2 regions of the Sphingobium sp. TomTYG65 genome follow, and region 2 is predicted to be linked to the other one. Evidence: riboswitches for the same ligand, from Rfam matches in the RefSeq annotation. Region 2 holds a riboswitch; the other holds the start of a gene.
What was found. Region 2 has a riboswitch for cobalamin ahead of ACZ5Y5_RS19440 (cobalamin biosynthesis protein CobG). Riboswitches for the same ligand answer to the same signal wherever they lie in the genome.
Positions count from the first base shown of each region.

Region 1: another riboswitch for cobalamin. It lies ahead of ACZ5Y5_RS00520 (TonB-dependent receptor plug domain-containing protein); the one in region 2 lies ahead of ACZ5Y5_RS19440 (cobalamin biosynthesis protein CobG).

Region 1 covers NZ_AP027330.1:100,820-116,366, reverse strand. Annotated here, with positions in the region: gene ACZ5Y5_RS00570 (MBL fold metallo-hydrolase) at 1-804, opposite strand, end outside; gene ACZ5Y5_RS00565 (tyrosine recombinase XerC) at 910-1,797, shown strand; gene ACZ5Y5_RS00560 (DedA family protein) at 1,841-2,440, opposite strand; gene gshB (glutathione synthase) at 2,491-3,465, opposite strand; gene ACZ5Y5_RS00550 (YraN family protein) at 3,527-3,880, opposite strand; gene rsmI (16S rRNA (cytidine(1402)-2'-O)-methyltransferase) at 3,877-4,719, opposite strand; gene ACZ5Y5_RS00540 (penicillin-binding protein activator) at 4,731-5,930, shown strand; gene ACZ5Y5_RS00535 (ABC transporter ATP-binding protein) at 5,936-6,715, opposite strand; gene ACZ5Y5_RS00530 (FecCD family ABC transporter permease) at 6,709-7,704, opposite strand; gene ACZ5Y5_RS00525 (ABC transporter substrate-binding protein) at 7,782-8,591, shown strand; gene ACZ5Y5_RS00520 (TonB-dependent receptor plug domain-containing protein) at 8,628-10,445, opposite strand; cobalamin riboswitch at 10,619-10,888, opposite strand; gene mobA (molybdenum cofactor guanylyltransferase) at 10,913-11,446, shown strand; gene cobA (uroporphyrinogen-III C-methyltransferase) at 11,529-12,311, opposite strand; gene ACZ5Y5_RS00505 (molybdopterin-dependent oxidoreductase) at 12,298-14,910, opposite strand; gene nirD (nitrite reductase small subunit NirD) at 15,025-15,360, opposite strand; gene nirB (nitrite reductase large subunit NirB) at 15,366-15,547, opposite strand, start outside.
Region 2 covers NZ_AP027331.1:1,228,577-1,244,123, forward strand. Annotated here, with positions in the region: gene ACZ5Y5_RS19370 (universal stress protein) at 1-164, opposite strand, end outside; gene ACZ5Y5_RS19375 (PrkA family serine protein kinase) at 559-2,502, shown strand; gene ACZ5Y5_RS19380 (YeaH/YhbH family protein) at 2,527-3,837, shown strand; gene ACZ5Y5_RS19385 (SpoVR family protein) at 3,837-5,375, shown strand; gene ACZ5Y5_RS19390 (hypothetical protein) at 5,507-5,713, shown strand; gene cobF (precorrin-6A synthase (deacetylating)) at 5,725-6,519, opposite strand; gene ACZ5Y5_RS19400 (cobyrinate a,c-diamide synthase) at 6,516-7,823, opposite strand; gene cobM (precorrin-4 C(11)-methyltransferase) at 7,820-8,605, opposite strand; gene ACZ5Y5_RS19410 (cobalamin biosynthesis protein) at 8,602-8,958, opposite strand; gene cbiE (precorrin-6y C5,15-methyltransferase (decarboxylating) subunit CbiE) at 8,955-10,157, opposite strand; gene ACZ5Y5_RS19420 (cobalt-precorrin-6A reductase) at 10,156-10,905, shown strand; gene cobJ (precorrin-3B C(17)-methyltransferase) at 10,881-11,630, opposite strand; gene cobI (precorrin-2 C(20)-methyltransferase) at 11,627-12,343, opposite strand; gene ACZ5Y5_RS19435 (precorrin-8X methylmutase) at 12,340-12,969, opposite strand; partial or broken gene ACZ5Y5_RS19440 (cobalamin biosynthesis protein CobG) at 13,837-14,082, opposite strand; cobalamin riboswitch at 14,230-14,458, opposite strand; gene ACZ5Y5_RS19445 (alpha/beta fold hydrolase) at 14,585-15,451, shown strand.

The DNA of each region.
Region 1 (15,547 bases), on a different replicon from region 2:
GACAGAACGGCCTGCGGCGGGGTGAAGCCGCGGATCGACGCCCTTGTACATCTCCGCCACCATATCGGGGATTTTCGACACGCCGTTGCGTTCGAGGAAGCGCAAAATCTGCCCCTCGCGCTGCTTACGGTGGCCCATCATGCCCCGCACCAGTCGCCGGGGCGTTTCCACCGGATCGCCATGGGCTGGGTAATAGATGGCGTCGTGCCGGTCGAGCAGGCGCTGCATCGACCGCATATAATCCGCCATGTCGCCATCGGGCGGCGAAATGACGCTGGTCGACCAGCCCATCACATGATCGCCGGTGAAGAGCGCATTCTCCTCAATCAGCGCGAAGCAGAGATGGTTGGAAGTGTGGCCTGGCGTGGCGACAGCTTCGAGCGTCCAGCCCTGCCCCGCCACCTGTTCGCCATCGGCGAGGACGCGATTGGGCACATAGGTCGCGTCGAAGGCGGCGTCGGCGCGGGGGCCGTCATCTTCCAGCGTCAACGGCGCGCAGCCAATAACGGGGGCGCCGGTCTGTTGACTGAGCGGACGCGCGGCGGGACTGTGGTCGCGATGGGTGTGAGTGCATAGGATCGCGCGCACAGGGCGACCACCGATGGCGGCGAGCAGCGCGGCAAGATGATTCGCATCATCCGGGCCGGGATCGATAACGGCAAGATCGGTGATGCCGATCAGATAGGTCTGAGTGCCGGTATAGGTGAAGGGCGATGGATTGGGCGCCAGCACCCGCCCCACCAACGGCGAAATCTGAAGCAGGGCGCCTGTGGGCATATCGGCTGGGTCTGGGGCGGTGGCCATGCGCCTCATGTGCCCATTTGGCAGGGATTTTCAAGGGCGCGCGGGATGAGGGATTCCGTTTGGATAAGGGCTGGCCTACTATCAATCCTCACGGAGAGCCGGACATTGAATGATCTTGTGGAAGCGTGGCGCTGTCATCTGGCGCTGGACCGGCGGCGGTCCAGCCATACCGTGCGCGCTTATATGGCGACGGCGGAGCGGCTGATCACCTTCCTGGAGGAGCATCGCGGCGAAGCGGTGACGGCGGGGCTGCTGGCGAAGATCGAGCAGGCGGATTTGCGCGCATTCCTGACGTCGCGACGGATGGACGGGATCGGCAATGTGTCGGCGGCGCGGGAATTGTCGGCGGTGCGGGGCTTTCTGAAATTCACCGGGGGCGAGGACGCACGCGTGCCGGCACTAAAGGGGCCTAGGGTGAAGCGGGGGCTACCTCGGCCTGTCTCACCCGATGAGGCGGTGGCCTTAGCCGAGGACATCGCCGAAACCGCGCGGGAAGGGTGGATCGGCGCACGGGATTGGGCAGTGCTGCTACTGCTTTATGGCGCGGGACTGCGGATCGGCGAGGCCGTGGGCCTGATGGGGGATGTTGTGCCGCTGGACGAGACGCTGCGCGTGACCGGCAAGCGGGGCAAGACGCGGATCGTACCGCTGCTGCCGCAGGTACGGACGGCGATCGAAGCTTATGTGGCGGCTTGCCCCTATCCCGTGGCGCGGGATCAGCCGCTGTTCCGAGGCGCGCGGGGCGGGCCGCTGTCGGCGGCAATCATCCGTCGCGCGGTGCAAGGCGCCCGTGGGAGGCTGGGGCTGTCGGATCGGACCACCCCGCACGCACTGCGGCACAGTTTCGCGACGCACCTGCTGGGACGCGGGGCGGATTTGCGGTCGCTGCAGGAATTGCTGGGACATGCCAGCCTGTCGTCAACGCAGATCTATACGCAGGTGGATGCGGCGCACCTGCTGGATGTGTACCGAAATGCACATCCGCGGGCTTGAACTCTAACCTCCGTTCCCGTCGGGCGAAGGAAGGGGATTTGAATTAGCCCCTCGGCTTCCAAGTCGCGAGGCGCCAGAGGTAGAGAGCGATTGCTCCCACGACGCAGGCCGTCGCGACAGGTCCCACATATTTGTCGATGTCGCGGAAATTCTGGCCGAGCATATAGCCTGCATAGGCCAGGATGATATTCCAGATCAGCGCACCTCCCGCCGTCCAGGCGAGGAATTTCACATGCCCCATGCGGAACAGGCCCGCAGGCAGCGAGATCATCGTGCGGAAAGCGGGGAGGAAGCGGAAAACGAAGACGACGATCTGGCCATATTTGCCGAAGATATGGTCGAGCGCCTCCACATCCTTCCATTCCAGCGTCGCCCAGCGGCCATAACGATCAACAACCGGTTTAAGGCGCGCGAAGCCCAATATATGGCCGACCAGATACCAGAAATAATTGCCCAGCGTGGTGCCGAGAGTGCCGGCGAGTAGCAGCCATTCCATCGCCATGCGGCCTTGGCCGACGCGAATGCCCCCAATGCCCATGATCAGTTCGGATGGGATGGGCGGGAAGACATTTTCGATGACCATCAGGAGGAAGATGCCCCAATAGCCTCCCGCGTCGATTAGGTGGAGGACCCATTGGGTCATCTATTCGTCATCCCAGCGGACAATTTCGGGAAAGCGCATTGCCTCTGTTGTCAAGCAGCCACCCGCGCCGCCAGACGGGCATCAATGGCGTCCCAGATCATGCCGCCCGTATCGGTGCCGTTGAAGGCGTCTATGGAGACGATGCCGGTAGGCGAGGTCACGTTGATTTCGGTCAGCCATTCGCCACCGATCACATCGATACCGACGAACAGCAGGCCCCGGCGCTTCAATTCCGGACCCATGGCGGCGCAGATTTCCAGCTCACGGTCGGTGAGTTCGGTCTTGGCCGCCGAGCCTCCCACCGCTAGGTTGGAGCGGATCTCCCCAGCGCCCGGAATGCGATTGATCGCGCCCGCGACTTCGCCATCGATCAGGACGATGCGCTTGTCGCCTTGCGCTACACCGGGGATGAAGGCCTGTACCATGAAGGGCTCGACCCATGAGGCGTTGAACAGTTCCACCAGCGCCGACAGGTTCGCGCCGGACTGGCCGACATGGAAGACGGCGTTGCCTGCATTGCCGTAGAGCGGCTTCACGACGACTTCGCCATGCTCCGCAAGAAAGCTCCTGACCTCCGCGAGGTCGCGGGTGATCATCGTCGGCGGCATGAAGCGCGCATAGTCGAGGACGAATAGCTTTTCCGGCGCGTTACGCACGGAGGCGGGATCGTTTACCACCAGGGTTTCCGACTGCACCCGTTCGAGCAGATGGGTGGCGGTGATATAGCTGAGGTCGAAAGGCGGGTCCTGGCGCATCAGCACAACATCGACATCCCGGCCAAGGTCCAGCAATTCGGCCTCTCCAAAGGCGAAATGATCGCCTTCGACCTTCTGCACCTTCACAGGACGCGCGTTCGCCAGCACGCGGCCGTCGCGATAGGTGAGGTCGGGCGCGAGATAATGGTAAAGGCGGTGCCCCCTCGCCTGCCCTGCCAACATGATGTGGAAGGTCGAATCGCCCTTGATGTTGATCCCTTCCATCGGGTCCATCTGCACGGCGACGGTGAGGGGGTTAAGATCGGTCATCCAAAAAGCCCTTTTACAAGCACCGTTCGTTTCGAGCGGGAGGTGGAGCCTTGGGCGGTCTTCACCCCCCATGCCAGACATTCGCCAGATGGCGCGGCGGACGGCCGGGCGCAAGGAGGATCACATCGATCCGCATGTCGTCTCCCGGTTTGGCGAGATCGTAGAAGAGCATTTCCGCCGCCGCAGCGACGCGCGAAAGGCGGCGTTCGTCAATGGCGAGGTCCAGATCGGCTCCCGTCGCGCGGGCCTTCACCTCGACGAAGGCCAGCATTGAGCCGCGCCGGGCGACAAGGTCCACCTCCCCCGCTGGCGTGCGCAGACGGCGGGCGACAATCTGCCAGCCCTTGAGGCGAAGCCACCAGCCCGCGATGCGTTCAGCCTGGCGACCCCGCTTTTCGGCCTGTTGCCGCTTCATCCCTTCAGTTCCAGTGCACGATCGTAGAGCGCGCGGCGGTCCAGGCCGAGCTTCTTGGCGACTTCCCCGGCTGCCTTCGAGACGGGCAAGCGCTCCATCGCTTCCAACAGGGCGGCGTCGGCATCCTCTGCGCTGGCGGGCGGCGCTTCGCCAGGCGGGCCAACAATTACGACGATCTCGCCCTTGGGTGGCGCGTCGGCATAGCGGGCGGAGAGTTCGGTGAGGGTCCCAGTCCGGGTCTCCTCGAACGCCTTGCTGATCTCCCGGCTGACGGCGGCTTCGCGGTCCCCCAGCCCCTCGGCCATCGCGGTGAGGCTTTCGGAAAGGCGCGGGCCACTTTCGTAGAAGATAAGCGTCGCGCGCAGGGGGGCGACCTCCGCCAGAGCATCGGCGCGGGCTTTCTGCTTGGCGGGAAGGAAGCCCATGAAGAGGAAACGGTCGGTCGGCAGGCCCGAGAGAGTAAGCGCGGCAATAGCGGCGCTGGGGCCTGGAAGCGTCGTGATCTGGCGCCCGGCAACGCGGGCGTCGCGCACCAGCTTGTAGCCTGGATCGGAGATGAGCGGAGTGCCCGCGTCGGAAAGCAGCGCGACCGATTCGCTCGCCATCCGCTCGATCAGACGGGCGCGGACGCCTTCTGCGCTATGGTCGTGATAGGGGATCATCGGCCGGTCGGACCCGGCATGGCGCAGCAGTCGTGCGCTCACCCGTGTATCTTCCACGGCGATCACATCGGCCAGACGCAGGACTTCGGCCGCGCGGGGGGTAAGGTCTCCGAGGTTGCCGATCGGCCCAGCAACGATGTAAAGCCCAGGCTCCAGCCTAGAAGTTCGAGTTTCCATAAGGACGCCAGATGACAGAGACGGATGCCCTCCGGCAAGCGGACATGTTCGCGGCCATGAAGCGCGGTGCACGGATTTTATTCGCGGCCAGCGCGTTGCTGGTCGCCGCCTGTCAGTCAGTCGTCCCGAGGGGCGCTGGCCCGGCGCCAGTTGAGCCCACCCCTACCGGCCCCGATGTGACACAGGGCCTTCCCACCGACACGATGCGCCATCGCGTTGCGCTGCTGGTGCCGCTGAGCGGACCCAATGCAGGCGTCGGCCAGTCGATCGCCAATGCAACCACGCTGGCGCTGCTGGATACCAAGGCGGACCGGGTGCGCATCACCACCTATGACACCGGCATGGGAGCTGCGGCGGCCGTCAGCCGGGCGCTGGCAGAGGGCAACCGGCTGATCCTGGGGCCGCTGCTGGCGGAGGATGCACGGATCGTGGGGCCGATCGCGGCACGGGCCAATGTGCCGGTGATAAGCTTTTCCAATGATGTGAGCGTCGCCGGCAACGGCGTCTATATCATGGGCTACAACCCCAACCAGTCGATCGAGCGGGTGGTGGAATTCGCACGCGGCAAGGGCCTGTCGAAGTTCGCGGCTCTGGTGCCAAAGGGTGTCTATGGCGAGCGGTCGGGCACGGCGCTGCTGCGCGCGGTGGAGAGCGCAGGCGGCACGGTGGTGTCGATGCAGACCTTCGACCGGACTGCGGCTTCCATGACGGCGGCGGTCAAGAAGCTGCACGCATCGTCCAGCTATGACGCGCTGTTGATCGCGGACAGCGGGCGCGTGGCGCTGCAGATCGCGCCGATCGTGCGGAAGAATGGTGGCGCAGGCGCACGGCTGCTGGGAACGGAATTGTGGAATACCGACAACAGCCTGGCGTCGAGTCCGGTCTTGCGGGGGGCGTGGTTCGCCAGCGTTTCCGACGGACTCTATGGTCAACTCGCGGGCAAATATCGCGCGCGCTATGGCAGTTCTCCCTTCCGTCTGTCGGCGCTCGGCTATGATGCGGTGCTACTGACGGTGCGCATCGCGCGGGATTGGCGCCCCGGCACGGCCTTCCCGGCGGCAAGGCTGCGCGACTCCGGCGGCTTCTCCGGGATCGACGGGGCGTTCCGCTTCGGGCGCAATGGCGTGGCGGAACGGGCGCTGGAGGTGTCAGAGATTGGGGCCGGCACCTACACGGTAGTGGCGGCGGCTCCCCGCGGCTTTGCGGAATAAGGCCGTTAACCCTTGATCCGGCCGGTTGGCAGGATCAAGGGCCAGTCTCCATTGGCATCAATGCAAGCGGAGATGCCATAGACCTCTGCAAGGCTCTGCTCTGTCAGAACGTCAAGCGGCGCGCCATCAGCGACGAGCTTGCCCTTGTCCATCAGCAGCAGCCGGTCACAATAGCGAGCGGCCATACCGAGGTCGTGAAGGACCGTAACGACCAGCGATCCCCCACGCGCTTCAGCTTTGAGCAGATCCATGACGTCGATCTGATGACCCGGATCAAGCGCCGCCAGCGGCTCGTCAGCGATGAGGGCGGGCGCGCCGACGGCAAGCGCGCGGGCAAGGAGAACGCGGGCGCGTTCTCCGCCGGACAGTTCGGTGGCGATGCGGCCCTTCAAGTGAAAGACGTCCGCGCGGGCGAGTGCGGCATCCACAAGCGCCTCATCCTGCGGCGATAGGCGGGAGAGCGGGCCGAGATGGGGCATGCGGCCCAGCGCCGTCAGCCTTTCCACCAGCAGCGGCCAGTGCAGCGTCTGGCCCTGCGGCAAATAAGCGATGCGGCGGGCAATCTCCTGCCGCGAGAGGCGGGCGATGGCGGTTCCATCTATCGAAACAGCGCCGCTGATCGGTTTTGCCAGGCCGAGCATGGCGCGGATGAGGGTCGATTTGCCAGCACCATTGGGGCCGACGATGCCAACCAGCTGGCCCGGAACGAGATCGAGCGTGATGCCGCTCACGGCCGGATGGCGGCCGAGGCGTACCGTGAGCTGCTCTGTACGGATCGTCACCATAGCCGCCGCTCCCGCATCAGGTGGAGGAGGAAGACCGGGACGCCCAGCAGTGCGGTCAGCACGCCAAGCTTGAGTTCGCTGCTGGTGGGGATGAGGCGCACGCCAATGTCGGCCAAAGTGAGCAGCGCCGCGCCACCCAGCAGCGAGGGAAGCAATATGGCGGAAGGGGATCGATCGGTTAGCGGGCGAACGAGATGGGGCACGATGAGCCCGACAAAGCCGATCGCGCCAGAGACAGCCACCGCACCACCGACGCCGATCGCCACACCCAACATGATGCGCAGACGGGTCTTGGCCAGATCCGCACCAAGGGCCTGCGCCCCTTCTTCCCCCAACGTCAGCGCATCGAGGTTCCGGCCATCCGCGATAAGCAGCGCAGAACCAATAAGGACGCAGGGGAGCGCGACCCAGACATGCGCGTAGCTGCGGTTTTCCAGGCTGCCCATCAGCCAGCTCATAATCTCCATCGCTGCGAAGGGATTGGGTGAGAGGTTGAGCGACAGGCTGATCCCCGCCCCTGTCAATGTCGCGACGGCTATCCCCGCGAGAATGAGGGTGAGTGGGCTTTCCGAAGGACCGGCGAGCAAAAACAGGGCGGTGATGGCGACGAGGCTGGTGGTGATGGCGAGCAAGGGAAGGATGACGGGATGCAGGTGCGCCAAGCCGAAATAGAGGGCGCAGACGGCGCCAAGAGCTGCCGCGTTTGAAGCGCCGAGGACCGACGGCTCAGCGAGAGGGTTGCGCAAATAGCCTTGGAGCGACGCGCCCGCGAGACTCAGCATCGCGCCGACGATCAGGCCGAGCAGCATGCGAGGGATCCGCAGATCGATGAGGATTGCGCGGGCAACCTCATCGCCGCCTCCGGTGAGGACCGCGAAGATGCGGCCGGGCGCAAGCGGGACTGCGCCCAGAGTGATGGAGCCAAGCGCGGCGATCAGAACAAGAGCGATGAGCGCGGGGAGCAGCAGCGGGTGACGCCGGGCGGTCATGGCTTGCGCACTCCGACGCCGTTGATAGAGGTGCTCCTGCGAAGGCAGTAACACGGCGCTTTATCGAGGCAGGGTTGATGCGCAAAAAGATCATGAAGGCGCTGTGCCTGCTCAGCCTGACGGGCGCAGCCCCTGCCCCGCCCCAGCGCATCGTGTCGCTCAACACCTGCGCCGATCAATATGTGCTGGCGCTCGCCGATCCGGCGCAGATCGCCGCGCTCAGCCCCTATGGCCATGATCCGGAACTGTCGGCCGCGGTGGCCAAGGCACGGCATTTCCGCACGCTCAAACGACCTGCGGAAGAGGTGCTGGCGATCAGGCCCGATCTGCTGATCGGTTTTGCGGACGGTGCCGGCGGCGTCGTAGGTGCGCCGCCCGGCAGATGGCGCAAGCTTGGGCTGACAAGCGCCGACAGCTTCGCGTCCATCCGCGTGCAGATCCGGCAAGTCGCCGCGGCGGTTAGCCATCGGGAGCGCGGTGAGACGCTGATCCGCTCCATGGAGCGCGATCTTGCCAGCCTTTCCCCGGCCCGGCGCAGCGGAGTGGCGGCTTATTATCAGCGGCGCGGCTATATGACGGGAACGGGCACGCTGGTGGATGAGCTGATCCGGCGTGCCGGCCTCACCAATCTTGCGGCGAAGCTCGGCAAACCGGCGCTGGCGCAGGTCCCGTTGGAACAGTTGATTGCGGCGAAGCCCGACTGGCTGATCGTCGAGAGCGGAAGCGAGAAGGTGGTCGATCAAGGGACGGAGATGCTGCAGCATCCGGTGCTGCGATCCATCCCGCGCATCCGGGTGCCGCAAGCCTGGACGGTGTGCGGCGGCCCCGCCTATGTAGAGGCCGCCCGCAGCATCGTGGCTCAGGTGAACGCCACGTCGGGCCATTGAGGGGCGAAAGATCACGCCCGCCCCTCCAGCCTGCCGTCAGAAACGGACACGCACGCCGCCAAAGGCCGAGCGGCCGTAGGTGTTGTAGCCATAGACGGTGGCGTATGCCTCATCAGTCAGATTGTCGATGCGGCCGTATATTTCCAGATTCTGCGTGATCGGAAAGGAGGCGCGGACGCCCAGAAGCGCATAGCCATCGATCCGCTGCGTCAACGTCGCATTGTTGAAGCTGTCACTCACCATGGTCAGCGTGGCCCCCGTGGACAGGCCGAACGACCAGTCATAATCGGCCGAAACACTGACGGCGTTGGTGGGGCGGCGCGGCAGGCGAGCGCCGGTATCGCGGTCGCGCGCATCGATATAGCTGTAGGCGGCCGTGACCGCCAGCGCATCGACCGGCCTCAGCGTCAGCATCGCCTCCACCCCCTTGGCGCGCGTGCGGCCAAGATTGAAGTAGCGCGATGTGCCGAAGTCGAAGTCGATCTGGTCGCGAATGTCCCGCTGAAAAGCGGTGAGCGAGAGGATCGCCCGATTGCCGTCGAGCCGCTGGTCGATGCCGATATCATAGCTTTTCGACTGTTCAGGACTAAGGGTGCTGTTGCCGCTGAAGCTGTCGTAAAGCTGATAGAGCGATGGCGCCTTGAAGCCTTCGCCATAGCTTGCGCGGAAGTTGGTCTGCCCTGCATTGGGCGTGTAATTGGCGTTGGCGCCCAGCGTGGTCGCGCCGCCGAACTGGCTATGGTCGTCATGACGCACGCCCCCGGTGAGCGCCAGCCCGGTGAGCGGCTTCACCACCGCCAGTGCATAGACGCTGTCGATATTCGCCCGGTGGCTTTCGGTCGAACCGAAGCCGGTGAAATCATAGTCGGGTCGTTCATGCTCATAACCGAAGATCAGCTTGGCTTGATCGACCGGCTGATAGACACCTTCATATTCGAAGCGCAGGTTGGTGCCGGAATAGCCATAGTCGCCGAACGGAGAGAAATAATCGCGGTCATTGCGGAACCAGGTGACGGCGGCACGCTGGGTCAGCTTGCCATCGAGCAACGCTAGATTGAGACCCGCATAACCAACATATTGGTCAAGCTTGCTCTTGTCGGCGGTGTCCATCGGCGCACCGAAGAACACATCGGTGTCCAGATCCGCATGAATATAATAGCCACGCAGATCCAGGCTGAGATTGTCGGTGAAGCTGAGCTTCAGCTTGGCGTGGGTGGCGATATTTTCATAACCGTCCTTCTCCGTGCCGCCCTGTGCAGCGGAAATCCCATCCGTCCGGAAATAGGCGACGCCCGCACCGCCCGAGGCAATGCCGCTGGTGCCTGACACATCGGCCTTGGCATTCAGCGTGTCGGCATAGCCATAATCGACCGAGGCGGTGCCGCCGAAGCCCTCGCCCGGCTCGCCACTCATAATGTTGATGACGCCGCCGATCGCCTGGCTGCCATAGACGACCGAGTTCGAGCCGCGCAGGATTTCGACGCGCCGGATATTGCCGGTCAGCAAATTGCCAAAATCATACATGTCGCCGATGCCGCTCGGATCATTCACCTTAACGCCGTCCAGCAGCACGAGCGTCTGCGTCGTTTCCGCGCCACGGATCGAAATGCCGGTGACGCCGCCCACGGCATCCGCGCGGTTGAACCGCACCCCAGGCGTGGTGGCGATCAGATCGGCGATGCTGACATTCTGGCGGGTCTCGATCGTTTTGGCATCGATAACGGTGACGGCTTGGCCGACTTCATCGCGCGGCTGCTGGATGCCGAGAGCAGTGACGATAATGTCGTCATTGTCCTGCGCAAGCGCGGGGGTAGCGGCGAGCAGCGCCAGCAGCGAAATTCCGGTCCTGATCATCTTTGTCTTCCCTGAGCGTCAAGCGACTCTGGGACGGAGGCTTCCGCTCGAACGGCCGGCTTGCGGCAAAGGACAGACGCCAGCGCCCCGCCCCGCACACCGATGCGGCCCCCGCCGCTTCGCGTCGCTCAGACGGAAAACACCGTGCCCGGGCCGGTCCCTGGACCCAAGGCAAGAGCGACCATGCGCCGGCAGGTTTCCTGGCTCGCGGGTCAGGGCAGCGATGCACGGGCCTTCCCGGGCTGTTTTTGCCCAGTGGCCGGTCACCCTCGCCTTCCCCTTTCGAAGGCTACGGGTTCCCAAGTGCATCGCGCTCACCGCTTACAGTTGCAGGGACAGCCGCGGAATTGGGCGAAAGCTCGCCCGCACCGCATTCCCTTTCCGGCGCGATCTTCTTGTCGTGAACGGTTGCCCGCTCACGCGCCGCGCCATAGGGGAAAGACAAGGTTCTGCCAAGGAGTGGATCGATGCGATTGCTGGGCGCGGTGCTGGCCGGGGGGCGATCCAGCCGGTTCGGAAGCGACAAGGCGCTTGCCGTGCTGGCGGACGGACGGACGCTGCTGGAGCATGCGGCGGCCGCGATCGGGCCGCATGTGGAAGCCGTGGTGGTTTGCGGGCGGACGGTCGAGGGCATGATGAGCCTCACAGACCGACCCGCACCGGACATGGGGCCGCTCGGCGGCCTCAACGCCGCGCTGCATCATGCGGCTACCCAAGGTTATGACGCGGTGCTGACGACCGGATGCGACATGCCGCTTTACCCGGCTGCGCTCGCGGAGGCGCTGACCGGCGAAGGAGCTGCGGTGCTGAAGGGACAGCAGCTGGCGGGATATTGGCCTGCTCCGCTCGCGGCCGAACTGGACGCGCATCTGGCCGAGGAGAATAACCGGTCCATCTATGGCTGGCTGGAGCGGATCGGGGCGCGGATCGTCGAGCGACCGGATATAGTTTTGCCCAACATTAATCGGCCGGAAGATCTGGCCGGGCTGGGCGATGTCTGAGCCTGTCGATGCCCCTTGCCTTCCTTCCAACTAAGGTAGGGACATCGACAGGCTCAGGGCGAAGCTGCGGAGGGTCCAGAGTTCAGGCTTGCAGAGCGACGCTCGTCGCGACCTCCACAGGCATGGCCGTGCCCGCCACCGCTTCACCAATCAGAAGCAGGGTCGGATCTTCATCGCTGATCGTCGCTACCAGGAAGGCGAGCGCGGACAGCTTGCCGCGGATCAGCCGTTCGGTGGGAAGCGACACGTTGACCGCAACCATCACCGGCGTTTCGGGATCGCGCCCGGCGGCGATCATCTGGCGGCTGATCTCTCCAGCAGCGGCGCGGCCCATATAGATGCCGAGCGTGCCGCCAGGGCGAGCGAGCGCATCCCAATCGAGCTTCAGCGGCTCGCCAGCTTTCAGATGCGCCGTCACCAGCGTCAGGCCGCGCGCCACCCCGCGCAGGGTGAGCGAAGCGCTGCCGCTCGCCGCCGCTGCACTGGCAGTGGTGATGCCCGGGCAGATGTGGAAGCGTATGCCGTCAGCGGCGAGATGCTCCATCTCCTCGGCGGAGCGCCCGAAGATGGATGGGTCGCCCCCCTTCAGGCGCACGACGCGCTTGCCAGTCTTCGCGGCGGCGAGGAGAAGGTCGTTGATGCTCTCCTGCGCCTTGCTATGGCGACCCGAACGCTTCCCCACGCTGACCCGCTCGACACCTTCGGGGATCAGGTCGAGGACGCCGGGACCGACCAGCGCGTCGTAGAAGACAATATCCGCCGCCGCGATCAGCTTCTCCGCCTTGCGCGTCAGGAGGTCCGGGTCACCCGGCCCCGCGCCGACCAGCCATACTTCACCGGGAGCAATAAGGTCATTCGGCTGCATGGAGCGTCTCCTGCGGAATTTGGGCGAGGATGTTGGCGAGCGCGGGGCGGCACGATCCGCAATTGGTTCCCGCGCCGATCGCCTTGCCGATGGCAGGCACATCCACCAGGCTCTGCTCGCGGATGGCGGCCATGATCTGATTAAGGCCGATATCGAAGCAGACGCAGATGGTTGGCCCCTTGTCCGGCTGGTTGCCGGGACCCCGCGCAGCGAGGACCGACGCTCCCACGTCTTCGGCCTCCAGCTGGCTGATGAGCCAATCGCGTGAGGGAAGCAGGCCGGTCTTAGTGACGATAAGGATGCCCGCGAGCTTTCCATCCGCGATGATCGCCACACGGCGGGTGCCGCGCGTCATGTCGATGGCTTCGACCCGATCGCCCTTGGGCAGACAAGCTTCGAGGCGGGCGGCATCGCCATTTCCCGCGACTTCGTAGAGTGCGCCGCCCGGCACGGTGACGCGGGTCGCCCATAGGCAGGGCACTTTGGCGGGCTGCTCACCGCGCAGGATCAGGAAGCCCTTCCACTCCGTAGCCACCTTCTCGATACTGGCGGGAGTCAGCTTGAAGCCGGGCTGACCGGAATGCGGATCGACCAGCGGACGGGGCAGCAGGCCGGTGCGGCCGCCGGTCGAAATCTGGTCCGTCCAGTGGATCGGGGTGAAGATCTCGCCTCGGCGCTGGCCTTCGTTATAGCTGACGCGGAAGATGCTGTTGCCCTGCGCGGTCTGAACGCGGGCAAGGTCGCCGTCGAGGATGCCGAGTTCCTCCGCGTCTGCCGGGTGAATGTCCACCAGCGGCTCCTCGCGGTGACGGGCGAGCTTGGGCGAAAGGCCGGTGCGGGTCATGGTGTGCCACTGGTCGCGATAACGGCCGGTGTTGAGCGTCATCGGCCATGCTTTCAGTGGCTCTTGCAGGTCCATCTGCTTGGTGAGGACCAGCCGCGCCTTGCCGTCGGGAGTCGAAAAACGTCCATCGGCGAAGGGCTTCTCTCCACCCCAGCGGAAGGGCTCCATCGCGTCATAAGCATCATTGCCGATGGTAGCTTGGGCGCGCAGGTTGAGCACGCGCTGCCCGTCATTCTGATAAGCGGTCAGACGCGCATGCTCGCGCCAGATGTCGGCCGGCCGGTCATAGGCGAAGGCGTTGCGCCAGCCCATTCGACGGGCCACTTCCGTGACGATCCACCAATCGGGCTTCGCCTCGCCAGGCAGCGCCAGGAAAGGACGCTGGCGGCTGATGGTGCGGTCGGAATTGGTGACGGTGCCGTCCTTCTCACCCCAACCAGCGGCGGGCAAGCGGACGTCAGCATGCACGCTGCTGTCGGTGTCGGTCATGATGTCCGACACGACCAGGAACGGCACGGACTCCAGCGCTTCCCGCACGCGATTGGCGTCGGGCAGCGATACGGCGGGATTGGTCGCCATGATCCACAACGCCTTGATCCGGCCCTCGTTGATCGCGCGAAACAGGTCGACGGCCTTCAGACCCGGCTTGGTCGCCATCTTCGGCGCAGCCCAGAAGCGGCCGACACGCTCCACATTTTCCGGCGCGAAGTCCATGTGGCTGGCGAGCGTCGAGGCAAGCCCCCCGACTTCGCGGCCGCCCATCGCATTGGGCTGGCCCGTGATCGAAAAAGGCGCCGCGCCCGGCTTGCCGATGCGGCCGGTGGCAAGGTGGACGTTGATGATCGCGTTGACCTGATCCGTACCGCGGATCGACTGATTGATCCCCTGGCTGAACATCGTGACCGTGCGCGGGGTCGCGGCGAACAGCCTGAAGAACTGCTCCAGCAGCGCGGGCGCAATGTCGCAGGTCTTGGCGGTGGTCCACAGGTCATGGCCTGTGCGGATGTGCTCCCAGAAGCCCTCGGGGGCGTTCACATGATCGGCCATATAGGCAGGATCGATGATGCCTTCCTGCGCTACCCAAGCGAGCAGGCCGTTCATCAGCGCAACGTCGGTGCCGGGCTTGACCGGCAAATGTATGTCCGCACCTTCGCAGGTTTCGGTGCGGCGCGGATCGATCACGACCAGCTTGGTGCCGCGTTCGGCGCGGGCGGCCTGGATGCGCTGATAGACGATGGGGTGGCACCAGGCGGTGTTGGAGCCGACCAGCACGATCAGGTCCGCTTGCTCCAGATCCTCATAGCTGGCGGGCACCACATCCTCGCCGAAGGCGCGATTGTGACCAGCCACCGCGCTCGACATGCAGAGGCGGCTGTTGGTGTCGATGTTGGATGAGCCGATGAAGCCCTTCATCAGCTTGTTGGCGACATAATAGTCTTCGGTCATCAACTGACCCGAGACGTAGAAAGCCACGCTGTCAGGGCCATAGCGATCGATCGTTTCGCGGAACTTCTTCGCCACCGTGTCGAGCGCCTTGCCCCAGCTAGCCCGCTTGTCGCCGATCATCGGATGCAGCAGGCGGCCTTGCAGCCCCACCGTCTCGCCCAGATGCGTGCCCTTGGAGCAGAGGCGCCCGCCATTGGCCGGGTGCGCTTCGTCGCCCTTGATCGTCACCGACCGAGGTCCGGTCGGCGTGGCCGAAATGCCGCAACCGACGCCGCAATAGGCGCAGGTGGTGCGGATGGCCTCAGTCATGCTCTTACCTCTTCTTCCCGAGGAACAAGAATTGGGTGGAGGCGCATGCCGCAAGGGATGGCCAGCAGGCTGCCCCCACCCAGATCCCCGCCGTTATGGCTGGGGACCGGAAGCTCACGCAGCCGCCTTGAGCGCCGTAGGACGAGCGATCAGGATGCGATCGCTCTCTTGGCGGACCTCAATGGTCGGCGTGCAGCCTTCGTCCGCGCCCTGCGCCTCGCCCGTTTTCAGGGCGATGTTCCAGTTGTGCAGCGGACAGGCGACGCTGTGGCCATGGACGATGCCCTGGCTCAACGGCCCCTTCTTGTGCGGGCATTCATTGACCAGCGCGAAAACATGGTCGTCGCCGGTGCGGAACACCGCGATTTCCTTTTCCCCGGCAATCTGCACCGTGCGGGCGCCGCGCTGGGGAATGTCGGCCAGCGTTCCGATGTCGATCCAGTCGGTCATGTCGTTCACTCCGCAGCGATGGCGATGGGTTCAAGCGGCTGGTGCAGTTCGGCGTCCGCACCGGCTGCGCGCTGCGCCCAGGGATCATCCTGAGAGAAGCTCTGCGAATAGAGGAACCGGCTGCGGAGCGCCTCGCGGCCGGCCTCATCTTCCACGATCCGGCTCTTGATATATTCGACCCCCACGC
Region 2 (15,547 bases):
GCCATGGGTGCGCCGCCATATACTTCGGCCGCCATCAGCTTGGGCACCGCGGTGACCTGGACGCAATGGATATGGGCATCCGCGGTCCGCGCGACATCGCAGGCAGCCTGCAGTCGGCTCTCCATGCCGCTGTCGTTGTGGATGTGGAGCAGAATGGATGTCATCGCGCTCTCCAGTCCAAAGGAGGCAGGAGAGTAATATATTCTTTTTTCCCGTTCGCAGTGAGTCTGATTTACGTTATATATCCGAAGGCGGGTGTGGATGCCCTGCCGGACAGTGGCCATTCGCCCCCAGGCCAGACAGGCACTTCGCCGGGCAGAGCGGCAACAATCCCGGAAACGGCAATTCAAAGAAATAGGCGGAAGCCCCTCCTTTCGCGCCACCGACGGCCGTTGTTGAGGCAGACACCCCGGAAATCGCTCGCCTCGCCGGAGCCTTATTGCGAACTATTCGGATGTGCAGGAATAATTTTTTTGCAGTTGTCCAATTGCATGGGCCTGTTTTTGCAGGTTCGTGCGTATTATATTCGTAACATGGCTACTGCGGCGGGAGTCGTCAGTGACGAAAAACGAACTGTTTTCGAGCTTCACGCGGAATTTTGACGAACGGCGTCAAGCCGAGATGTCGATCGAGGATTATTTGCTGGGATGCCGCAATGATCCTCTCATGCACGCATCAGCCCCGGAGCGCCTGCTGGCGGCTATCGGTGAACCCGAGATCATAGATACCTCCCGCGACCAGCGGCTCGGTCGGATCTTCATGAACCGCACCATCCGCCGCTACAAGAGCTTCGCCAATTTCTACGGCATGGAAGGGACGATCGAACATATCGTCAGCTTCCTGCGCCACGCCAGCCAGGGATTGGAGGAGCGCAAGCAAATCCTTTACCTCCTCGGCCCTGTCGGCGGCGGCAAGTCCTCGCTCGCCGAGCGGCTGAAGGCGCTGATGGAAACGCATCCCATTTACGCCCTGAAAGCCGGGGAGGAGATCAGCCCGATCTTCGAAAGCCCGCTCGCGCTGTTCGATGCGGAAACGCATGGCGCCTTCATCGAGGATAATTACGGCATCCCTCGCCGTCGGCTGACCGGCATGATCAGTCCCTGGGCGCGCAAGCGACTGGATGAGTTTTCTGGCGACATTTCCCAGTTCAAGGTCATCCGCCTCATGCCCTCACGCATGCGGCAGATCGCCATCGCCAAGACCGAACCGGGTGACGAGAACAACCAGGACATCAGTTCGCTCGTTGGCAAGGTCGATATCCGCAAGCTGGAGATGCTCTCGCAGAATGATCCGGACGCCTACAGCTATTCGGGCGGGCTCAACCGCGCCAATCAGGGCATGCTCGAATTTGTCGAGATGTTCAAAGCGCCGATCAAGATGCTCCACCCGCTGCTGACTGCCACGCAGGAGGGCAATTATATCGGGACCGAGAATATCGGCGCCATCCCCTTCACCGGCATCATCATGGCCCATAGCAATGAATCGGAATGGGTCAACTTCAAGAACAACAAGAACAACGAAGCCTTCATTGACCGCATTTACGTCATCAAGGTGCCCTATTCGCTGCAGGCGACGGAAGAGCGGCACGTCTATGAAAAGTTGTTGCGAGAGTCCGATCTGAACAAGGCGCCCTGCGCCCCCGGCACGCTGGACATGCTGGCGCGCTTCTCCGTCCTCACCCGCCTGCGGGAGCATGAGAACAGCAATCTCTATTCCAAGATGCGCGTCTATGACGGCGAGATGCTGCGGGAAATCGATCCGCGCGCCAAGAGCATCCAGGAATATCGCGACGCTGCTGGCGTGGATGAGGGTATGTCGGGCACTTCGACCCGCTTTGCCTTCAAGGCGCTGTCCGCGACATTCAACCATGACAGCAGCGAGATTGCGGCCGATCCAGTCCACCTCATGTATGTGCTGGAAGGCATGGTGCGGCAGGAGCAGTTCCCTGCCGAGACAGAGGCCAAATATCTGGAGTTCATCAAGGGCGAACTGGCTCCGCGTTACGCCGAGTTCATCGGTAACGAGATTCAAAAGGCGTATCTGGAATCCTACAACGACTATGGCCAGAACCTGTTCGACCGTTATGTCGCCTATGCCGACGCCTGGATCGAGGATCTGGACTTCAAGGACCCGGACACCGGCCAGCTGCTGGACCGGGAGGTCATAAACCAGGAGCTGTCCAAGACCGAAAAGCCCGCTGGCATCGCCAATCCCAAGGACTTCCGCAACGAAGTCGTGAAATTCGCCCTGCGCATGCGGGCCAGCAATGACGGTCGCAACCCTAGCTGGACCAGCTATGAAAAGATCCGTGAAGTCATTGAAAAGCGGATGTTCAGCCAGGTCGAGGATCTGCTCCCTGTCATCAGCTTCGGCTCCAAGAAGGATGGCGACACGGCCAGCAAGCACGAAGAGTTCGTCTCGCGCATGATCGAGCGAGGTTATACCGAGCGGCAGGTCCGGCGGCTGGTGGAATGGTATATAAGGGTCAAGCAGGCCGGATAAACAGATGGAGGCGCTCGGCGCACCATGCACATAGTTGATAGACGGCTGAACCCCGGGGGAAAGAGCCTGGTCAACCGGCAACGGTTCCTGAGGAGGGCGAGAGCTTATGTCAGCCAGGCGGTGCGTGACAGCCTGAAGGACCGCAGCATCAAGGATCTCGCCAAGGAAGGCGAGATAACGATCCGCCGCGATGCAATTCACGAGCCTACGCTTCACCGGGCAGCCAAGGGCGGCAACAGGGAACGGGTGCTTCCCGGCAACCGCGAATTTCTGGAAGGCGACCGCATCAAACGGCCCGATGGCGGCGGCGGGGGCGGGTCGCAGCCGGGCGAGGGCGAGGATCAGGATGATTTCCGCTTCGCGCTCAGCCGCGAGGAGTTTCTCGACCTCTTCCTCGACGACCTCGAATTGCCTGACATGGCCAAGAAGAAGCTGGTCGCAGGCAAGATCGAAGGGGTGAGGCGGGCCGGCTATTCGACGATCGGCAACCCCTCCAATCTGTCGGTCCCGCGCACAATGCAAAAGGCGATGTCCCGCCGCATTGCGCTGCGCCGTCCCAGTGGCCGGGACCTCAATCGCATCGATGAAGCCATTGCGGAGATAGAGGCCCGCGCCAAGCCTCTACCGGATGATGCCGTCGCGCTCGAAAGGCTGCGCGAGGAGCGGGCGCATGTCATCCGGCGGCGCAACCTCATCGCCTATATCGATCCGGTCGATCTGCGCTTCCGCCGCTTTGAACCCCTGCCCCGGCCGGTCGCGCAGGCGGTGATGTTCTGCCTCATGGACGTGTCGGGTTCCATGACCGCCCATATGAAGGATCTGGCGAAGCGCTTCTTTGCGCTGCTGCACCTGTTCCTCTCGCGCTGTTACGAGCATGTCGACGTCGTGTTTATCCACCATACCGATCGCGCTGCGGAGGTGGATGAGGAAACCTTCTTCTACAGCACGGTAACGGGCGGGACCCTGGTTTCGAGCGCGCTCGACAAGCTGATCGAGGTGGTGAAGGAACGCTATAGCCCGAACGACTGGAACATCTATGTCGCGCAGGCTTCGGATGGCGACACGCTGGCGTCGGACAATGCGCGCGTCGTCAGCTTGATGCAGGACGAAATCCTGCCCTTCTGCCAATATTTCGCCTATCTGGAGGTCGGCCGGGAGGAGTTCGCCTCCATCGAAGCGGCGACGTCGACCACGGGGCTTTGGGATGCTTATGCGCCGGTCAGCGAAAGCCAGCGCCATTTCGCGATGCGCAAGGTGTCGCACCGCCGGGAAATCTATCCCGTCTTCCGTGAACTGTTCCAGCGGCGCGGCGTGGGCGAAAGGACGCGTGCCTGATGGCGGCGCTCGCACCCGCCCCGCTGTTTACTGGCAGCGACTGGGACTTCTCGCTGATCAACCGCATCTATGAAACGGTAGAGCCGATCGCGCTTCAGGAAATGAAGCTCAACATCTATCCCAATCAGATAGAGATCATCAGCGCCGAACAGATGCTGGACGCCTATTCGTCCATCGGCATGCCGCTTTTCTACAAACATTGGTCGTTCGGAAAACAGTTCGTGACTAATGAAATGATGTATCGCAAGGGACTGCGCGGCCTCGCCTATGAGCTGGTGATCAACAGCGATCCCTGCATCAATTATCTGATGCAGGAAAATAGCGCGACCATGCAGACGCTGGTCATAGCCCATGCGGCCTTCGGGCATAACCACTTCTTCAAGAATAATTATGTCTTCCGCCAGTGGACGGACGCGGAAGGCATCCTCGACTATCTGGAGTTCGCCAAGCGCTACATCGCGCAGTGCGAGGAACGCTATGGTCAATTGGCGGTCGAGCGGGTGCTGGACGCCGCCCATGCGCTGATGAACCAGGGCGTCCACCGCTATCCCCGCATCCGCCCCCGCGACATGAAGGCGGAGGCCGAGCGGGAGGCGGAACGGCAGGCGTATCGCGACCGCATCTACGACGACCTGTGGCGCACCGTCCCGGTTGGAGCGAAAGCCGCAGCAGTGCCGAGCGACGAGCGCCGCGCCGCATTGGGCCTGCCACAGGAAAATGTCCTCTATTTCCTCGAAAAGACGGGTCCCCGCCTTGAAAGCTGGCAGCGGGAAATCCTGCGCATCGTCCGCCTGATCGCCCAATATTTCTATCCGCAGCGGCAAACCAAGGCGATGAACGAAGGCTGCGCGACTTATACCCATTATCGCATCATGACGATCCTGCACGATCGCGGCTGGATCACCGATGGCGCCTTCATGGAATTCATCCAGTCGCACACCAACGTCGTCTATCAGCCGACTTTCGATTCCGGCCATTTCAGCGGCTTCAATCCCTATTCGCTCGGCTTCGGCATCATGTCGGACATCGAGAGGATCTGCATGGACCCAACCCAGGAGGATCGCGACTGGTTCGGCGACATTGCAGGCTCCCGCGATCCGGTCGAGGTGTTGAAGGATATCTGGGCCAACTACCGCGACGAAAGCTTCGTCTCGCAGTTCCTGAGCCCGCATCTGATCCGCCAATGGCGTCTGTTCCAGCTGCTCGACCGCGAAAGCGAGTCGGAATTGCGCGTGGAGGCCATTCATGACGAGCGCGGCTATCGCCGTATCCGTCGTGCGCTCGCCCGCGAATATGACATAGCGCGGCAGGAGCCGGACATTCAGGTGGTCGATGTCGATCTGGCGGGCGACCGCACGCTGATGCTGGAGCATGCCGTCACCGACGGAGTCGTGCTGGACGCGTCCGACGCGACCATGGTTTTGCAAAGCCTCGCCAATCTGTGGGGCTACGAAGTCGCGCTGAGCGAGGTGGATGCGGAGAGCCGTAAGGAGCTGAAAAATCACCGTTGCCAGCCACAACCGGGCTGGATCGGCTGAACCGTGGCGTCCTGTCGGCAGGCACGGAGGTCTTATGAAGATTCCATTTCCAAAGCAGCGCCGAAAAGCGTAAATTCCGCCCGGTTTTCGCGAGATGGGCGGGGCTCGCATGATAGCAGGAGAGCATTTTCATGACACATGCCCTCAATGCGCAGGAATGTCTTGAACGGGCCCGGATGCACGAACAACTCGCGGCAACGACCGCTGATGCGTCTGCCCGGATGATGCACCAGGCCATGGCCGCCGAATTTCGCCGTCGTGCAACGATGGGTTCAGTGGATATGGCGCCACCGGTGGTAAACCGGCCCGCGATGGAATTGTGCCCGCCCGCTGCGTGAAGCGTTAGGCGTCAATCAAATTCCGTTCCCCGCTTCTCGACTTCGCTCGAAGCGAACGAAAGGGTGGCGTTCAATCGCAAAAGATAAACGTCCATGATCCATCCATGCCGCTGCCGCAGCAGGGCGCGCTGCTCGACGATCTCTGGTCCCACCCTTGCCAGCGGCCCCTTCGCCAAAGCCTGCTGCTCCATGCCAAGATAGGCGCCCCACCAGATTTCGATGGCCTCGGGCTCCAGCGTCTGAAAAGCGCAATGCCCGTCCAGCATCACCACCAGATCGCGCACGCCCCGCGGCCAGCCCTGCTCCCGCAGCTGCCTGCCCGTGGTGATCAGCACCGGATCGGCCAACCGATTGAGGCAGATGCCGTGCGCGGCGGTCAGCGCCTGGATGCTGGTAATCCCCGGAACGACGCTGATCTCTATGTCAGGTCCCAGCCGCTCGGCGATCCGAAGGCTGCTGTCATAGAGCGAAGGGTCGCCCCATACCAGCAGCGCCAGCGTGCCGCCTTCTGGCAGATGCGCTGCGATCTGCTCCATCCAGATCGCCGCGATCGCATCATGCCAATCGATAACCGCCTCGACATAGGCGGCCTGATCGGCGCGCGCCGGCATGTCGAATTCGACGATGCGCGTCCCGCCCGTCAGCACCTCTGCGCAGATCGCCCGGCGCAAATCGATAAGGTCCGATTTCGCCTCGCCCTTGCGGGGCAGCAGGATCAAGTCAGCTTCATTCATCGCGCGCATCGCCGCGCGGGTGAGATGATCCGGATTGCCCGTACCGATGCCGATCAGGGACAGCCGGATCATGCCGCACCTGCGATGAGGTGGAAGAAGCTGCCCGTCACGCATCCCCTGCGCGACCCACCTGAAGCGACAGCCTCCCCCGCTGCGTCGGTCACATGGGCTAGGGGTTCGTCGGGTTGCTCGATAACCCTCGAATAATGAAATTCATGGCCGCGCAGATCGTTGCCCGTATCATAGCCGCCCATGGCCGAGAGCAATCGCGCCCGGCGGTAGCCGAGTTGCAAGCTCCGTTCGGCAAAGCTGCTCACGAGCCCCAGCAGCCCGGCCATCTTGTGCGCCCGCCCCTCCGCGTCGATGATCGCCTGTCCCAGCACCATATAGCCGCCACATTCGCCATGGACCGGCCGATCCTGGGCATGACGCCGCAAGCCTTCGAGAAAGCGGGCTGCTCCGGCAAGGCGCGGCGCGTGCAATTCGGGATAACCCCCCGGTAGCCAGATGACATCGGCCCGCGCGTCGGGCACTTCATCGGCCAGCGGGGAAAAGGGCAGTATCTCTGCTCCCGCCGAACGCCAGCTCGCGAGCATATGGGCGTAGGTGAAGGAAAAGGCGGCGTCCTGCGCCAGAGCGATGCGCTGCCCCGGCGGTCGTCCGCGATGGCTTGGCAGCGCGCCACAGGGCAGGGCGCTGGCCGACGCCCGCACAGCGGACAGGTCCACATGAGCCTCTACGAGATCTGCAATGGCGTCGATCGCCTTGTCGGCCTCCCTATGCTCCCCTACCTGCACCAGGCCCAAGTGGCGTTCCGTCAGGGCCAGCACGGTGGACCGAGGCACCGTGCCCAGCACCGGCAACGCAATCTCCTCCATCGCATCGCGGATCATCGCTTCATGACGCGGACTGGCGACCCGGTTCAGGATCACGCCGGCGATCCGAACATCTGGCCGCATCGTGCGAAAGCCCTGTGCAAGCGCTGCCGCGGACTGGCTCTGCCCCGAAACGTCGATGATCAGGATGACGGGCCAGCCAAGCGCCGCCGCTATATCGGCGCTGCTGCCATTGCCGCTGCTGCCCTTCGCCCGCGCGCCATCGAACAGGCCCATGACGCCCTCGGCGATCGCCAAGTTGGCGGACGCGGCTTCCCCGGCGAGGCTCCGGATCAACTCAACGCCCATCGCCCAACTGTCGAGATTGAACGCCGCCCGCCCGCTCGCCAGCTGATGATAGGCGGTATCGATATAGTCCGGCCCGCATTTAAAGGGCTGCACCCGAACGCCCCGCCGCGCCAGCGCCCGCAGCAGGCCCAGCGTGATGACCGTCTTGCCGGAGCCTGATCGCGGCGCGGCGACAAGGATGCCCGGCGTCATTCCTCCGATCCGGCGAAGCGAGAGTCGGCCGAATTTGGACGGAAGCGCCGGTCATATCCGGGCGCGTAGAGCTGACTTTCCACAAAGTCGCCATCGCCCAGCACCGGCCCGACCAGGATCAGCGCAGTGCGTTCCGGCCCGTCGGCAGCCTGCGCCTCGATCGTCGAAAGCGTGCCGCGCTCGATCTGCTGGTCGGGCCAACTCGCCCGCCACACGATCGCGGCTGGACAGTCCGCGCCATAGAGCGGCGATAACTCCTCAACGACCGTAGCAATATTATGGATCGACAGATGGATGGCCAGCGTCGCCCCCGTCGCGCCGAACGCCGCCAGCGTCTCGCCCGAAGGCATAGCGCTCGCCCGTCCCGGCGTCCGCGTCAGGACAAGCGATTGGCCCAGCCCTGGCAGGGTCAACTCGGTCCCCAATGCCGCCGCCGCCGCCGCGAAGGAGGGAACGCCGGGCGTCACCGTGTAAGCAATCCCCAGCGCCTTCAGCCTGCGTATCTGCTCCCCCATGGCCGACCAGACCGACAGGTCGCCGGAATGAAGCCGCGCCACATCCTGCCCGGCCGCATTGGCCTCGACGATGATGCCGATGATCTCGTCCAGCGTCAGCGGCGCGCTGTTCACGATGCGCGCGCCCGGCGGGCAGTGGTCGAGTAGCGCGCGCGGCACCAGCGACCCGGCATAAAGGCAGACGGGTGATGCGGCGATCAGGTCGCGGCCGCGCAAGGTGAGCAGGTCGGGCGCGCCGGGCCCCGCGCCGATAAAATGGACAGTCATGCGGAAACTCCTTCGGCAAGGGCGCAGGTCGCCTGCCCATCGACTGATATGATGCGGGTAGAGATCAGCCGCGCGCCCGGCCCGGCAGCGGCCAACGCCACCGCCTCGGCTACGCTGCCGGTCCCGTAAGCGGTCAGGCTGGCGGCGGATCGAGTGGGTGTTTCGACGCCCTCGACGTCCGCAGGCTCGATAAGAATAAGCGGAGCCGCGAGCGCCTCGGCGAGCGATGCGAGCAAACCAGCCTTGTGGCTTAGCGTCGCGATGGCATCCACAGCGACGGCATGCGTCGCCAGCGCCGTTCTCAGCGACTCCTCATCCGCAACGCTGCGGCAACCGAAACCAGCGACGATCACAGCGTCACGCTCCACTGCACCAGCGGATAGGCGGCTTTCCAACCCCGTCGCACGCCCAGTGGCGCGGCGCTCGCCATCTCGATCCGGAGCAATTCGCCGCCCAGCCGCTCATGCCATTGCGCCAGCAGGGCTTCCGATTCCAGCGTCACGGCATTGGCGACCAGCCGCATCTTCCCACCGGGAAGGCCGACCACCGCCCCCAGCAGCGCCTCGCTCAATCCTCCGCCAATGAAGATCGCATCGGGCCGGTCGCGGCCCTCCAATATGGCCGGCGCACGGCCTTCGACAACCGACAGCCGGTCAGCCCCCAGGCGCGCAGCATTGGCGCGAACGCGCGCGGCGCGCACCGGATCAGCCTCGAACGCGACCGCCTGCGTTGCCGGATGGCTGAGCAGCCATTCGATCCCGATCGATCCCGAACCAGCGCCAATGTCCCACAATGTCTCGCCCGGACGCGGGGCGAGCGCGGACAGGGTCAGCGCGCGAACCGGCCGCTTTGTGATCTGCCCGTCATGATCAAACCAGCTGTCGGCGATGCCACTCGCGCGCGGCATGACGTCGCCATCGCCTTCCATGGCGATCCCCACCGCGACCGGATGCGCCACATCATCCCAGGCAAAGCCATCTGCCCGGACAGCCCGGACGCGTTCACGCGGTCCGCCCAGCGCTTCCATGACATGCAGCGTCGATGCGCCGAAACCAACCTCCGCCAGATAGGCCGCAAGCTCCCCCACCGCCGCCGCGTCGCGCAGCAGCAGGATCGCCCTGCCACCCGGCGCAAGGTCGCGCCGCAGCCGGGCCAGTGGGGCGGCGTGGAGGCCATGGCAGGCGATATCCTGCAACGCCCAGCCGAGCTGCGCTGCGGCGATCGAGAAGGTCGACGGAGCCGGATGCGCGATCCACTCGCCCGGCTCCAGATGTCGAGCGATGCTCGCCCCCGCCCCGAACCAGAAAGGATCGCCCGATGCGAGAAGCACCACCGGCTCGCCGCGCCTGGCGAGCAGCGGCGCAATCCCATGCTCAAAGGGGACTGGCCAGGTCAGACGTTCCGCCTTAAGGGGAGGCAGCAACGCCAGCTGGCGCGGCGCGCCGGTGACGATGCGGGCTTGCTCCAGTGCGGCGCGGGCAGCGCCGGAGAGGCCCGCCGCGCCATCCTCGCTTATGCCGATGATCGTCAGCCAGGGACCCTCAGCCGCCATGCGCAACATCCTCATCCTGGGCGGGACCACCGAGGCAAGCGCCCTTGCCAAGGCGCTTGCCGAGCGCGGCGATCTTGCGGTGCTGAGCTATGCCGGGCGCACGGACAATCCCCGTCCGCAACCGGTGCCCGTCCGCGCCGGCGGCTTTGGCGGCGTTGCGGGTCTCGCTGCCTATCTGAAGCAGCAGGCAGTCACGCATCTGATCGACGCGACCCACCCATTCGCCGCCACCATGAGCGCTCATGCCGCGGAGGCGGCACAGGAGGCGGGCGTTGCTCATATGATGCTGACCCGCCCGGTCTGGGAAGCGGGGGAGGGCGACCGTTGGACCCGTGTGGCTGATATAGCGGGCGCCGTGGCTGCGCTTGGCGGAGAGCGGCGCCGCGTCATGCTGGCGCTCGGCCGGATGCATGTCGCGACCTTCGCCGCGCAGCCGCAGCATCATTATCTGCTCCGCTTCGTGGATGCGCCGGACGAGCCGCCTGTGCTGCCGCATCACCATCTGGTCGTGGATCGAGGGCCCTTCACGCAGGCGGGCGACCTTGCCCTGATGCGCGCACAGCGGATCGATCTGGTCGTCGCCAAAAATGCGGGCGGGGAAGGCGCGCGGGCGAAGATCGATGCCGCGCGCGCGATGGGCCTGCCCGTCATCATGATCGATCGCCCGCCCTTGCCGCGGACGCAGGTCGCGCACAGCATCGGCGAAGTGCTGGCCTGGATCGATCATTCGGCCCAACGCGGCGTGTAGAGGATCGGGGAGCCCGGCCGTTCGATCAGCCGGCTGCGGCTTGATCCAATAATGACCATCGTGCGCATGTCCGCCATCTCGGCCGTGGCGTCGCCCAGGCGGACGATGCGCAATTCCTCCTCCGGTGTGGAAACGGCGCGGGCGAAGAGGATCAGCCGGTCGGGGCCGCACTCCTCCCGCAATATGTCGAGTGCGCGGGCAAAGCCGTCCGGCCTCGCCTTCGACCGGGGATTGTAGAAGGCCATGGCGAAATCTGCCTGCGCGGCGAGGCGCAGGCGGCGCTCGATCAGCGGCCAGGGCTTCAGATTGTCGGAAAGGTTGATGGCGCAAAAATCATGGCCCAGCGGCGCGCCAGCCCGCGCAGACGCGGCGAGCATTGCGGTGATGCCGGGCAGGATACGGATATCAATCGCGCGCCAGCTCTCCGGCCCCGCCTCCAGCGCTTCGAACAGCGCGGACGCCATAGCGAACACGCCCGGATCGCCGGACGACGCGATCACCACCTGCTTTCCTGCCGCTGCCATTTGCAGCGCATGGGCAGCGCGCTCCAGCTCCACGCGATTGTCCGAAGCATGGCGCGTCAGGCCGGGTCGTTCAGCCACCCGCGCTACATAGGGCGCGTAGCCGACCAGATCACTCGCCTCGCCCAATGCCTCCGTCACTTCGGGCGTCACCAGTTCTTCCGCGCCGGGACCAAGCCCCGCCACCGCCACCCAGCCAGTCATGGCCGCCGCCCCTGACCGTGGACGAGCAGGATGGAGAAATAGCCGGTGACTGCCTCCGCTTGTCCAAGCGGCGTGATCTTCTGATCGGCCATGGTCGCATATTCGACCAGCCAGGCGCAGTCCTGCTTGCCCGCGGCCTCAACCGCCCGTCGAAGCTTGGGCAGGTTGCGGCCGATCTTCATGACCACCAGCGCGTTGGTGTCATGGATGCGCCGGGCGAGTTCCTCTTCGGGCAGGGTCGCCATCAGCACCGTCAGGACATCGTCGCCCCAGCTGATGGGCGTACCGCTGGCCGTCCAGGCGCCCGACATGCCGGTGATGCCGGGGACGATCCGCACTGGCGCGGAGAGGCGGCTGTGCAAATGCATGAAGGAACCATAGAAAAAAGGATCACCTTCGCAGAGGACGACGATGTCCTCTCCCTGTGCGGCTAGGGTATCCAGATACCCGGTGCAGTCGGCGTAGAATTCGGACAGCAATTGGTTGTAGCGCGGGTCGCTGACCGGAATTTCGGTCGTCACTGGATATTCCATCGGGAACTCGATGGCGTCGGCGCGCAAAAGCCCTTCCACGATGCGGCGGGCATGGCCGTGGCGGCCGGGCTTGCGGAAATAGGCGATGTGTCGGGCGGAGCGGATCAGGCGGTCGGCGCGCACGCTCATCAGGTCCTGCGCGCCGGGACCCAGGCCCACCCCATGAATGACGCCGCTCATTCCGCCGCACTCGCCAGCGCGTTGACGGCGGCCACGGTCATGGCGCTGCCGCCCAGCCGCCCCTCGACGATGCAGCAGGGGACAGGCTGCGCCTCCCAAAGCGCCTCCTTGGACTCTGCCGCGCCGACAAAGCCGACCGGACAGCCGATGATCGCCGCGGGTCGGGGGCAGGCTGGATCTTCCAGCATGTTGAGCAAGTGGAAGAGCGCAGTCGGCGCATTGCCGATCGCCACGACTGCGCCCTCAAGGTGCGGACGCCACAGCTCCAGCGCGGCGGCTGACCGCGTGTTGGCCATGGCGCGGGCGAGACCGGGAACTTGGGCATCGGCCAGCGTGCAGAGTATCGGATTGGCCGCAGGCAGGCGCGCGCGGGTAATCCCCTCGGACACCATGCGCGCGTCGCACAGGATCGGCGCGCCCGCCTCCAGCGCAGCGATGGCGGCGGTGGCGAAGGTCGGGGAGAAGCGGATGCGCGGGGCCAGCTCCACCATTCCGGCGGCGTGGATCATGCGGACGGCCACCCGCTCTTCCTGCGGAGAGAAGCGGGCCAGATCCGCCTCCGCGCGGATGGTGCGGAAGGACTGGCGATAGATTTCCGCCCCATCCTTTTCATAGACATGCGGCATCAAACGACTTTCGAAGAGGGTGAAAATCTGGGCGGGCGAGAGCCCCGCCTGAAGCGGCGGCGCGCCCGCGCGGGCATTGCGGGCGATGTCAAAACGGCCGTAGCGCCCGGTCAGCACGACCGCCGCCTGCGACGGCCGCGCGCATCCCTTGGCGCATCCGGAGACATGAAGCCCCGGAACATGCGGTGCGAGTCGGATCGCAAGTTCACGCGTGGCAACGCTCGCCTGCGGACAGGCGGGCGCGCCGGGACAGGCATCGGCGCAAAGGCGCGGGTCGGCAGGATCGTCCGGCGCGGCATCGCTCCCTTCCAGCAGCACTCCGCGCCAAGGGGTCAGGCGCACTGCCTGCGTGCCATCCTCCATCGCGGCAAGCAGGGCGTCCGCCTCGATCCGTCCGAAGGGCGCAGCGCAAAACGGCCCCGGCGCCTCGGCCAGCGCAGCGGCGCGCGAACGGGGAGGGGCAGGAGCCTCGGCACCGGGTAGCGGCGCCAGATGCCGCGCCATGCGCCCGGCCTGCACGCCTCCGCTCGCAACGAACCAGTGGGCGAGGCGGATCAGCGCCTCCACTGCGTCTTCCGCCGTGACGGGAACGCCGCGCTCCCGCCCATTGGCCCGCAGGATCAGCCCGCCGCTCGTCCCCCGTTCGATCCGAAAATCCGCCGGAGCATCGTTCAGCACCGGCGCAGGCCCGGCATCGATCGCAAAGCCGATCTTTCCGGGCAGTTCCGGCAGTTCATTCCTGCGCGCGATCAGTTCGGTGGCGATCGATGCGCTGACGTCGCCCGCGACCCAGTCCGGATTGATGATCAGCGGCGCGCGCATCTCCCGCCACGGGTCAGCCTGCGCCAAGCCCAATGCGATCAGCTGCTCCATCAGTGCGCGATGCTCTGCTTCCCGCACGCCCCGCACCTGCAACGCCGCCCTGTTGGTAAGGTCGATATGCCCGTTGCCATGACGCAAGGCGGCCTCACAAAGGCCCAGCACCTGGACCCGGCTCATCCGCCCGAGCGGGGGCCTGACGCGCACCAGCAGCCCGTCGCCCGCCATCATCGGCTGCCAGGCCGTGGGGCACCAGCCGCGCACGGCGGCGGCGCGCTGCGCCTGCTCCTGCATTGCTCACGTCCTCCACGCCCACGCCACGACAAGCGGACCGCACGTGCGGGCGCGCAGGACAAGCCGCACGCCAGCACGGCCGCAGCCGCACCCAATTTCGTCGCTCAAACGGAGAACCGAGCCGTGACCATCCCCTGGATCATGGCAAGAGCGACCTTTGCTCCGGCAGGTCTCCTGGCTTGCGGGTCATAGCGTCGGCATGGGGCCTTCCCGGATCGCTCCAGTGGCTTGACCGTCCCTTGATTGAGGGTGCGGCCTGTCCTTGCCTCGCTCGCCGCTCACAGTTGCAGGGACAGCCGCGGATTAGGGAGGAGAGCCTCCCGCACCGCGTTCCCATTTAAGCCCCTTGCGAGGCACCGGCGCGATCGATGGACCGGGCGAGCCCGGTCCGCTGCGCTTCATAAGGGCGATGTGAGCGAAAGGGAAGTGGGCAGCGACGGCTTGCTTGCGCCTGCCCTCACCGAAAGCTAGTCCCTTCGCCGAATAACAACATGGAGAGAAGATAATGAGCGATCTCAGCTTCGACGCGACCAGCCGTTTCCTCGAAACCGCCAATGGCCGCCTTCATTATCATGAAGCCGGATCGGGTCCGGCGTTGCTGCTGCTCCATGGCTCTGGTCCCGGCGTCACGGGCTGGGCCAATTTCCAGGGCAATCTGCCCCTCTTCTCCCAGCATTTCCGCACGATCATCCTCGATGCGCCCGGCTATGGCAAAAGCGATCCTGTGGATGGCGATCCGGTTGCGGTGGCGCGTGACGCAGTGGTCGCGCTGATGGATGGCCTGGGCATCGATCGCGCCCATATCCTGGGCAACAGCTATGGCGGCATCGTCGGCGGCCATCTCGCCGCCTCGCATCCACAGCGGGTGCTGCGCTACATCACCATCGGCGGGATCGGGTTCAACATCACCTCCACCTTCCCCAATGAAGGGCTGACCCGTCTGGTCGATTTCATCGAGGACCCCACGCGCGAGAACATCATCGCCTGGTTCGAATCGATGGTTTACGACAAGTCGATCATCACCGACGAGCTGATCGACATGCGCTTGAAGGCCGCGCTGGAGCCGGTGACGATGGAGAGCAGCCGCAAGATGTACACGCGCGCCGCCCTCGGCTTCATCGCACAGTCGATGAGCGGGCCGGGCGTGTCGCAGCGGATCGATTATCTGGGCAAGATCCAGGCGCCGACCCTGATCACCTGGGGCCGCGATGACAAGGTCAGCCCGCTCGACGGCGCATTCCTGCCGATGCGGGTAATCCCGAACGCGGAACTGCATGTGTTCCCCAAATGTGGGCATTGGGCGATGATCGAATGCAAGGAGCGGTTCGAAGAGCTGGCGCTGGGGTTCTTGCTGGGGGAGGGGGCCTAAGCCTCCCTCTCTCCCGTTCGCCCTGAGCTTGTCGAAGGGCCTCTTCTTTTTTAGGCGAGAGAGGCTTCGACAAGCTCAGCCTGAACGGAGGGTAGG